2 linked regions of the Haloglycomyces albus DSM 45210 genome follow. The protein of the gene in region 2 binds, or shares a complex with, the protein of the main gene of each other region. Links are inferred from orthologs where the notes say so. Each region holds a gene or a part of one and is shown on either strand. Other genes may lie near its edges.

Evidence for each region. Proteins that work in one complex are often made in the same cells at the same time.
Region 1: the proteins of uvrA (region 2) and mfd are in contact, whole or in part, in a crystal structure (PDB 4DFC), measured with the Escherichia coli proteins. The link is inferred for Haloglycomyces albus DSM 45210 from one-to-one orthologs.

The regions. Positions count from the first base shown.
Region 1 is NZ_AZUQ01000001.1:1,928,155-1,932,759, forward strand. Bases 208-4,343 are described here. They hold mfd (transcription-repair coupling factor), read left to right. Parts: upstream 208-516; coding sequence 517-4,143; downstream 4,144-4,343. Other genes in these bases: HALAL_RS0109065 (nucleoside triphosphate pyrophosphohydrolase), read left to right, coding at 4,140-4,343. Outside these bases: HALAL_RS0109055 (SGNH/GDSL hydrolase family protein), read right to left, coding at 1-63; more of HALAL_RS0109065, read left to right, coding at 4,344-4,605. UniProt on the Escherichia coli protein: Couples transcription and DNA repair by recognizing RNA polymerase (RNAP) stalled at DNA lesions. Mediates ATP-dependent release of RNAP and its truncated transcript from the DNA, and recruitment of nucleotide excision repair machinery to the damaged site.
Region 2 is NZ_AZUQ01000001.1:3,250,103-3,254,022, forward strand. Bases 470-3,920 are described here. They hold uvrA (excinuclease ABC subunit UvrA), read right to left. Parts: upstream 3,610-3,920; coding sequence 670-3,609; downstream 470-669. Other genes in these bases: HALAL_RS0115025 (iron ABC transporter permease), read right to left, coding at 3,828-3,920. In the rest of the region: HALAL_RS0115005 (prepilin peptidase), read right to left, coding at 1-327. UniProt on the Escherichia coli protein: The UvrABC repair system catalyzes the recognition and processing of DNA lesions. UvrA is an ATPase and a DNA-binding protein. A damage recognition complex composed of 2 UvrA and 2 UvrB subunits scans DNA for abnormalities.

The DNA of each region.
Region 1 (4,605 bases), 1.3 Mb from region 2 along the record:
TATTGACAACGCGGCCACCACGGCGGCCACGAATGTCAGGGCAAGATATCGGAAACGTCTCATGACGGGAACCTCCGGCGAGATAGCAGGAATTACGACAAATGCCGCTTTCGGTGCATAAGCGACATTTGAATTCTTGGAATTGAATATATCAATGTGAATTGCCTAAGGCAATACCCAGAAGTAACCGAAGCTCGGCCGGGATAAAATAGAACAAAAAGTAAGACTTATTACTATAAACCCGGCAAAGCTCCATAAACCTCACTTTAAAGCATGGCGGATCGGGCCTAAAACACGGTGCCGATGTCGCTCGCATGCGCTACGATCGACCGGTTCTCGAATCTCAACGGCGGAGTGGTCCCACTCGTGTGGGGACTTCACTCGCGACGAACCCACCGGCAAGGTAGGACGGAGAACCGAAAGCGATTGGTATCCTCCTCGCCAGGAGCAGCGGGAGCGACTGCGTGAATACCACCGCATAATCCAGCAAGCGACCATCATCTCGGGAGCATTTCAGTGCCAGCCACCACATCGCCCACCACACCCGAACACGCGCCCGCCGCACTCAGCGCGCTTCTCCAAGCCGCCGCGAACAACCCCGGGTTGCGTCGGCTCACTCGGCTGGCCGAAGACCGACACTCTGATGTAGACATCGTAACCGTGCCCGCCGCACACTCCTTGACCTTCGCCCACCTCAGCGTCACCAGCGACCGCACGGTCCTAGCCGTCACCGCCACCAGCCGGGAGGCCGAAGAACTGGTCGAGGCTCTCAGCTCATATCTGCCCGAAAACGACGTGGCCTACTATCCCGCCTGGGAAACCCTGCCGCACGAACGCCTCTCACCCCGCAGCGACACCGTCGCGCAACGTCTCGACCTCCTCCACCGTCTGCACACCGGCGACACCCCACGCATCATCGTGACCCCGGTGCGCGGAGCGCTACAGCCGCAAATGAAAAACCTCGGCCATCGCGCCCCACTCGAAGTGCGAGTGGGCGACGAAATCGACCTCACCGAACTGACCGAACAACTCACCGGCCTGGCCTACCATCGCGTCGACCTGGTGGAAAAGCGCGGCGAGTACGCCCTACGCGGCGGGATTCTCGACCTCTTCCCACCGACGGGCGCCCACCCCGTTCGTATCGAGTTCTTCGGCGACGAAATCGACACCATCCGAGAATTCTCGGTGGCGGATCAGCGCTCCCTCGACGAAGTCGACTCCGTACGTGCCCTTGCCTGCCGAGAGCTACTGCTCACCGACGCCATCCGCTCCCGCGCCGCCGACATCGCCACCGAGACGCCCGGCCTCGCCGACATGGCCGAAAAAATCTCCCAAGGCATCCCCACCGAAGGAATGGAATCCCTCATTCCTCTCTTGGTGGGAGCCGACCAACTCGAACTGTTCAACGAGACCCTGCCCAACGACACCCTCACCGTCGCCATCGACCCCGAACGCATCCACACTCGCTCGGTCGACCTGGCACAGACGTCCAATGAATTCCTCGCCGCCTCCTGGGAAGCGGCGGCCGCCGGCGGTTCGGCCCCCGTGGATCTGGGCGCAGCGGTTTTCCGCGACCTCGCCGAAGCGCGCACCACGGCACTCAAATCCGGCCAAAGCTGGTGGAGCCTCTCCCCATTCGCCTCCGAACCCGACGACAACGACCCGGTCGCCGCCGAACTGGCCGCCATCACCGGCGAAGGAGAATCCGCGTCCGTCGCCGACCACACCGCCACCGTCGACCTCAAAATCAGCTCCACACCCCGGTACCACTCCGACTCCGACAAACTCATCTCCGACATCAGCAGGTGGAAGAAGGACGGAAAGGCCATCGCCGTCGTCTACCCCGCACTCGGAGGGGCCGAACGCGCCGCCGAACAACTGCGTGACGCCGGAGTGGGCGCACACGTCGCCTCCCTACCCGAAACCTTCACCGCCGGTGAGGTCACCGCCTGCACCGGCAACATCCAACAGGGATTCCTCGACGACAGCTCCAACCTCGTCGTCGTGACCGCCGCCGACATTCTCGGCGGCAAGGCGCTCGCGGCGGTGCGGCCCCGTAAAGGCAAGGCCGTACGGCGACGCGGCGCGGTCAATCCCCTGGAACTGAAACCGGGCGATTACGTCGTCCACGACGCCCACGGGGTCGGGAAGTTCGTGGAAATGGTGCGCCGCAACATCGCCGGAGCCGAACGCGAATACCTGGTGCTGGAATACGCTCCCTCGAAACGCGGCCAGCCCGGAGACCGGCTCTTCGTCCCCACCGATGCCCTCGACCAGTTGTCGCGCTACGTCGGCGGCGAAACTCCCACGGTGCACAAGCTCGGCGGCAGTGACTGGCAGAAGACGAAACGACGGGCGCGTTCGGCGGTCAAAGAAATCGCCGGCGAGCTCATCCAGCTGTACGCGCAACGCCGCGCTGCCGAAGGCTACGAATTCTCGCCCGACAGTCCCTGGCAGCGGGAACTGGAGGACGCCTTCCCCTACATCGAAACGCCCGACCAGATGTCGGCGATCATCGACACCAAGTCCGATATGGAGCATCGAATCCCGATGGACCGGCTCGTCAGCGGGGACGTCGGATACGGCAAAACCGAGATCGCGGTTCGCGCCGCGTTCAAGGCCGTACAGGACGGTAAACAGGTCGCACTGCTCGTTCCGACCACGCTGCTGGCCAGTCAGCACTACAACACCTTCGTCGAGCGTATGGGACAGTTCCCGGTCAACATCAAACAACTGTCACGCTTCCAGACCCCCCGCCAAGGTGCGGAGATCCAGAAGGGACTCACCGACGGCAGCGTCGACATCGTCATCGGGACGCATCGCCTCCTTCAGGCCGAAACCCGCTTCAAGGACCTAGGGTTGATCATCGTCGACGAGGAACAACGCTTCGGGGTACAGCAGAAGGAACAGCTGAAGGCCCTGCGGGCGACGGTCGACGTACTGACCATGTCGGCGACGCCCATCCCGCGCACCCTGGAAATGGCGGTGACCGGCATCCGGGAGATGTCGCAGATCACCACTCCACCGGAAGAGCGTCACCCCGTCTTGACCTACGTGGGCGCGTGGGAATCCAAGCAGGTGGCCGCCGCGATCCGACGCGAACTCCTCCGCGACGGGCAGGTCTTCTATCTCCACAATCGGGTGGAAACCATCGACCGTTCCGCCCAGAGGTTGCGCGAGCTCGTCCCCGAGGCGCGGATCGTCGTAGCGCACGGCAAGATGAGCGAAAAGGAACTGGAAACCATCATGCAGGGTTTCTGGGAGGGCGAGTACGACGTCCTCGTGTCCACCACCATCATCGAATCCGGCATCGACATCCCCAACGCCAACACCTTGATCGTGGAGAGGGCCGATGTACTGGGGCTCTCCCAGCTACACCAGATCCGAGGCCGGGTCGGTCGCAGTCGCGAGCGCGCTCACGCCTACTTCCTGTACCCGTCGGAAAAGCCGCTCAGCGAGACGGCACATGAACGACTGGCCACCATCGCACAGCACACCGAACTGGGCGCGGGTATGTACGTCGCCATGAAGGACCTCGAAATACGCGGAGCCGGTAACCTCCTGGGCGCCGAGCAGTCCGGGCACATCGCCGACGTGGGATTCGACCTCTATCTCCGCATGGTCGGGGAAGCGGTCGAACAGTACAAGGAGGACGGCGAACAGCCCGCCGAGCCGGTGAAGGTGGAGTTGCCGCTCAACGCGAACGTCCCCATCGACTACATTTCGGTGGAACGTCTCCGCCTCGAGGCGTACCGCAAGATATCGGAAGTCCGCACCGATGCGGAACTGAAGGAAGTCGAGGAAGAGCTGACCGACCGCTACGGCCCCGCGCCCGAGCAGGTGCAGAATCTCTATCACCTCGCTCGGTTCCGCATCATGACGCGCAATGTGGGGCTGCGCGACGTCAGCCTGCAGGGACGCAATCTGCGGTTCTCGCCGGTGACCCTGCCGGATTCGAAACAGCTGCGACTCAAGCGGCTCTATCCGGAGGCCACCTATAAAGAACCGGCGCAGCTCATCTCGCTGCCTCGACCTAAGACCTCCCCGGTCGGTGGAAAACCGATCGAGGGTATCGCGCTCCTGCAGTGGTGCGCGAACTTCATCGACGACATCCTCCCGGCGGCGGAAAAGCGGGAATCATGACCGACATCGTTCTCTTTCGTACCAGCCCACGCGTCTCCCCGGGCCTGTACAGCGCTGCGGCCTGGAAAGCCTTGCACGAGGCCGTGAGGGTCGCGGCGTCCTTTGCTTCGGAGACGACCAAGGCCCTCGTGGACGCGGGAATCGACGTGCACACAGATGCCGCCGTCGAACCGTTGCGAGACGGAGGCGTTTGGATCGAGCAGGCGGGAGACGAGAGCGTCGTAGCCCGCTTTCGGGCCTGGCAGGAGGCGGGGCGGGTGACCGTCACCGAACTGCACGCCAACTGGGATCGGCCGGGCGCCCGTGTTCTCGACCTCGTCGACACCGTGGACGCTCTGCATGCCGATATCGGCGGCTGTCCCTGGCACAAGGGGCAAACGCACACCACTCTCGCGCCGTATCTGCTGGAAGAAACGCACGAGACCTTGGAGGCCATCGACGCCAGGTCGGACGCTGACCTGC
Region 2 (3,920 bases):
CGGGATTCGTACCATACGATCGGCGTCGGCGGTGGCGATCACGACGGCGGCCAAAAGCGGGTATGGGCCGAGAGTCAAGAGATCGGGCAAGCGGAATTGGTAGTGGTCTATCCACACGGCCGGCAGCCCGGCCAGAACGGTGACCCCGAGGGCCAGATAGTGGAGGGGGTCGGTGGCGCTGTAATGCACGACCAGGACGGCGCCGACCGTGGCGGCGGTGAACAACCGGATCGGGGGACGACGAGCGACCGCCAGGGTGACAATGTGGCGCAAGAGGGGACTGAGCACCATGGCCACCAGAACGAGAAAGGGGACCGCCGAGGGCATTATGTCGCCCTCAGCGGTCCGTCAGCCGGTTGTATTCGTGTTACCACACAACCTCGCAGTGAATTGTTGCGCTTTGGGGCGCAACGGTTTCTGGGTGCGTGTCACTTTAGTGAGCGAATGGGGGTTGACGGTGGCGACACGCCTTGGACGCTTCTGTCGGGATGCCGACACCGCTCATGTGGGTGATGATCACACTAGAGATCCCCGCCGCAACGAATGGAACCCGACGGATTGACGGTGCCCGTGACCGGCACCCCTACCCAAAAAAGCAACTCCGCCGACCCGAAATGGATCGGCGGGGCGACGGTCCGCGGTGTGCCGCCGTTGCGACGGCGCACTTGATTACGGCATAATCTTTCCCTTATTTCCGGCGGTGGCACGTTGACCGGCAATGGTTGAATCGGGTGACGTCGTGCTGCCCGTCAACAGCGGCCGGAGGAATCGTCCGGTGTGGCTGGCCTCGATGTCGGCGACTTCCTCGGGAGTCCCCACGGCCACCAGTTCACCACCCTTGTCGCCGCCTTCCGGACCGAGATCGATCAACCAGTCCGACGACTTGATGATGTCGAGGTTGTGCTCGATCGTAATGACGGTGTTTCCCTTGTCCACCAAACCTTCGATGACCCCCAGCAAACGCCGTATGTCCTCGAAGTGCAGTCCCGTCGTCGGTTCGTCCAGAATGTAGACGGTTTTGCCGGTCGACCGCTTCTGCAGTTCCGAGGCGAGTTTCACGCGCTGAGCCTCTCCACCGGACAACGTGGGAGCGCTCTGTCCCAATCTGACGTAACCCAAGCCCACCTCCACCAAGGTCTTGAGGTGCCGGTGAATCGACTGAATCGGCTCAAAGAACTCGGACGCCTCCTCGATCGACATTTCCAGTACGTCGGAGATCGTCTTGCCTTTGTAGTGCACCTTCAAGGTGTCGCGGTTATAGCGCGCCCCATGGCATTCTTCGCAGGGTACGTACACGTCCGGCAGGAAGTTCATCTCGATCTTGAGTGTGCCGTCTCCGCTGCAGGTTTCGCAACGCCCGCCCTTTACGTTGAAAGAGAAGCGTCCCGGACCCCAGCCGCGTACCTTGGCTTCGGGCGTTCCGGAGAACAGCTTGCGGATCTTGTCGAACACTCCGGTATAGGTCGCCGGGTTGGAACGCGGAGTCCGTCCAATGGGAGACTGATCGACTCCAACGATCTTGTCCACGTTCTCGGTTCCCGTGACCGTGCGGTGTTTCCCGGCGACAAGCTTGGCCCCACTGATCTCGGCGGCCAAAGTGTTATACAGAATGTCGTTGACCAGGGTCGACTTTCCAGATCCGGACACCCCGGTGACGGTAATGAGCGCTCCGCCGGGGAACGGTACCGTAATGTCACGCAGGTTGTTCTCACGCGCGCCTTCGATGACGACTTGACGATCGGTGTCCGGCACCCGTCGGCTCGGCGGAATTTCAATACGCTTGCGATCGGCGAGGTAATCGCCGGTCAACGAGTCTTCATCGGCCTTCAACCCGGCGACGTCACCCGCATAGACCACTTGGCCGCCGTGCTCGCCGGCTCCCGGACCCACATCGACCACGTAGTCGGCCACATTGATGGTGTCTTCGTCGTGTTCGACGACGATGAGCGTGTTGCCGAGGTCGCGGAGTCGGGTGAGCGTATTGATGAGTCGATTGTTGTCGCGCTGGTGCAGACCGATCGACGGTTCGTCGAGCACGTACAGAACACCGACGAGGCCGGCTCCGATCTGGGTCGCCAGGCGGATGCGTTGCGCTTCCCCACCGGACAGTGAACCGGCGGAGCGAGCGAGGGACAAATAGTCCAATCCGACGTCGAGCAGGAAGCGCAGACGTTCGTTGACTTCTTTCAGAATCGGAGTGGCGATCATGACGTCGCGCTCCGACAGTTCAAATCCGGCGAAGAACTCCTTGGCGTCGGTGATGGAGAGGTCGCACACGTCGGCGATGCTCTTGCCCTCGATCGTCACCGCCAGCACCTCGGGTTTCAAGCGAGCGCCGTGACAGCTGGAGCAGGGAATCGCGCGCATGAACTGTTCGTACTTTTCGCGGGTCCAGTCCGAATCGGTATCGGCGTGTCGCCGCTGCACCCAGGGAATGACGCCTTCGAAGCGCGTCTCGTAGGCGCGACGATGTCCACGTTTGTTGCGGTACGACACCTGGAGCGTTCGGTCGAAGCCGTACAGAACCGCGTTCTGTGCTTTCTCGGGCAGTTCGTCCCACGACGTGTCGACGGAAAAGTCCATCGCCTCGCCCAGTGCGATCAATTGATACAGGAAGTAGTCGCCCATGCCGACCGAGGACCAGGGTGCGAGTGCTCCTTGGCGAATCGAGGCCGCGTGGTCGCGGATGACCAGTTCGGGGTCCACCTCTTTGCGCATTCCCAGTCCCGAACATGTGGGGCAGGCACCGAACGGCGCGTTGAAGGAGAACGTCCGTGGTTCGATTTCTTCCAGGGCGATCGGGTGGTCGTTGGGGCACGCCAGCTTCTCTGAAAAACGCCGAAAGCGATCCGGGTCGTCTTCCGGTTGGTCGACGAACTCGATCTCCACCACTCCGTCGGCCAGTCCGAGAGCGGTTTCGATTGAATCGGTCAACCGCTGTAGGGCGTTGGGTTTCAGGGCGATGCGGTCGACGACGACTTCGATGTCGTGTTTTTCCTGCTTTTTCAGTTTGGGGACGTCGGTGAGGGTATAGACCGTCCCGTCGACGCGAGCGCGCACGTACCCCTGTTGCTGTAGGTCGTGGAAGAGGTCGACGTACTCTCCCTTGCGTCGACGCACGACGGGCGCGAGCACCTGAAAACGGGTTCGTTCGGGAAGTTTGGCCAGGTGGTCGGTAATCTGCTGGGGAGATTGCCGGGTGATGGGCTCGCGACAGATCGGACAGTGGGCGATACCGATGCGTGCGTAAAGCAGGCGCAGGTAATCGTATATCTCGGTGATCGTACCGACTGTGGAGCGAGGGTTGCGTGACGTCGATTTCTGATCGATCGACACCGCTGGAGACAGTCCCTCGATGAAGTCCACATCCGGTTTGTCCATCTGCCCCAGGAACTGGCGCGCGTAGGCCGACAGCGATTCCACATACCGGCGCTGCCCTTCGGCGAAGACCGTGTCGAAGGCCAAGGACGACTTTCCGGAGCCCGAGAGGCCGGTAAAAACAATGAGCGAATCGCGTGGAAGATCGACGTCGATGTCTTTAAGGTTGTGTTCGCGTGCTCCGCGCACCACGATTGAATTCGAGGACGATTCGTACGTATTGCTTGCCACAGGCCTAACCTAACCTCCGGGTATGACATCTCAGGGCGACCGTCTCCGATCCGGGAGAGAGTGCTGTTCCTCACGGTGGAGACCGAGGTTCGTCCCCGATCGACGAGTCTGACGATGGACTGTACCGATACCGCGTTCACGGCGTTCCAACTGACTATGATAACTCGCCGCGGGCCGGTCGCGTACCTGTGTGCGCCGCAACTCCGGCGATTCATTGTCTAGGCGCGAGAACGCCACAGCAAGTAGATGAAGTAGGGCGTGCCGACCATGGCGCAGACCAGTCCGGCGGGGATCTGAGCGGGCGCGATGAT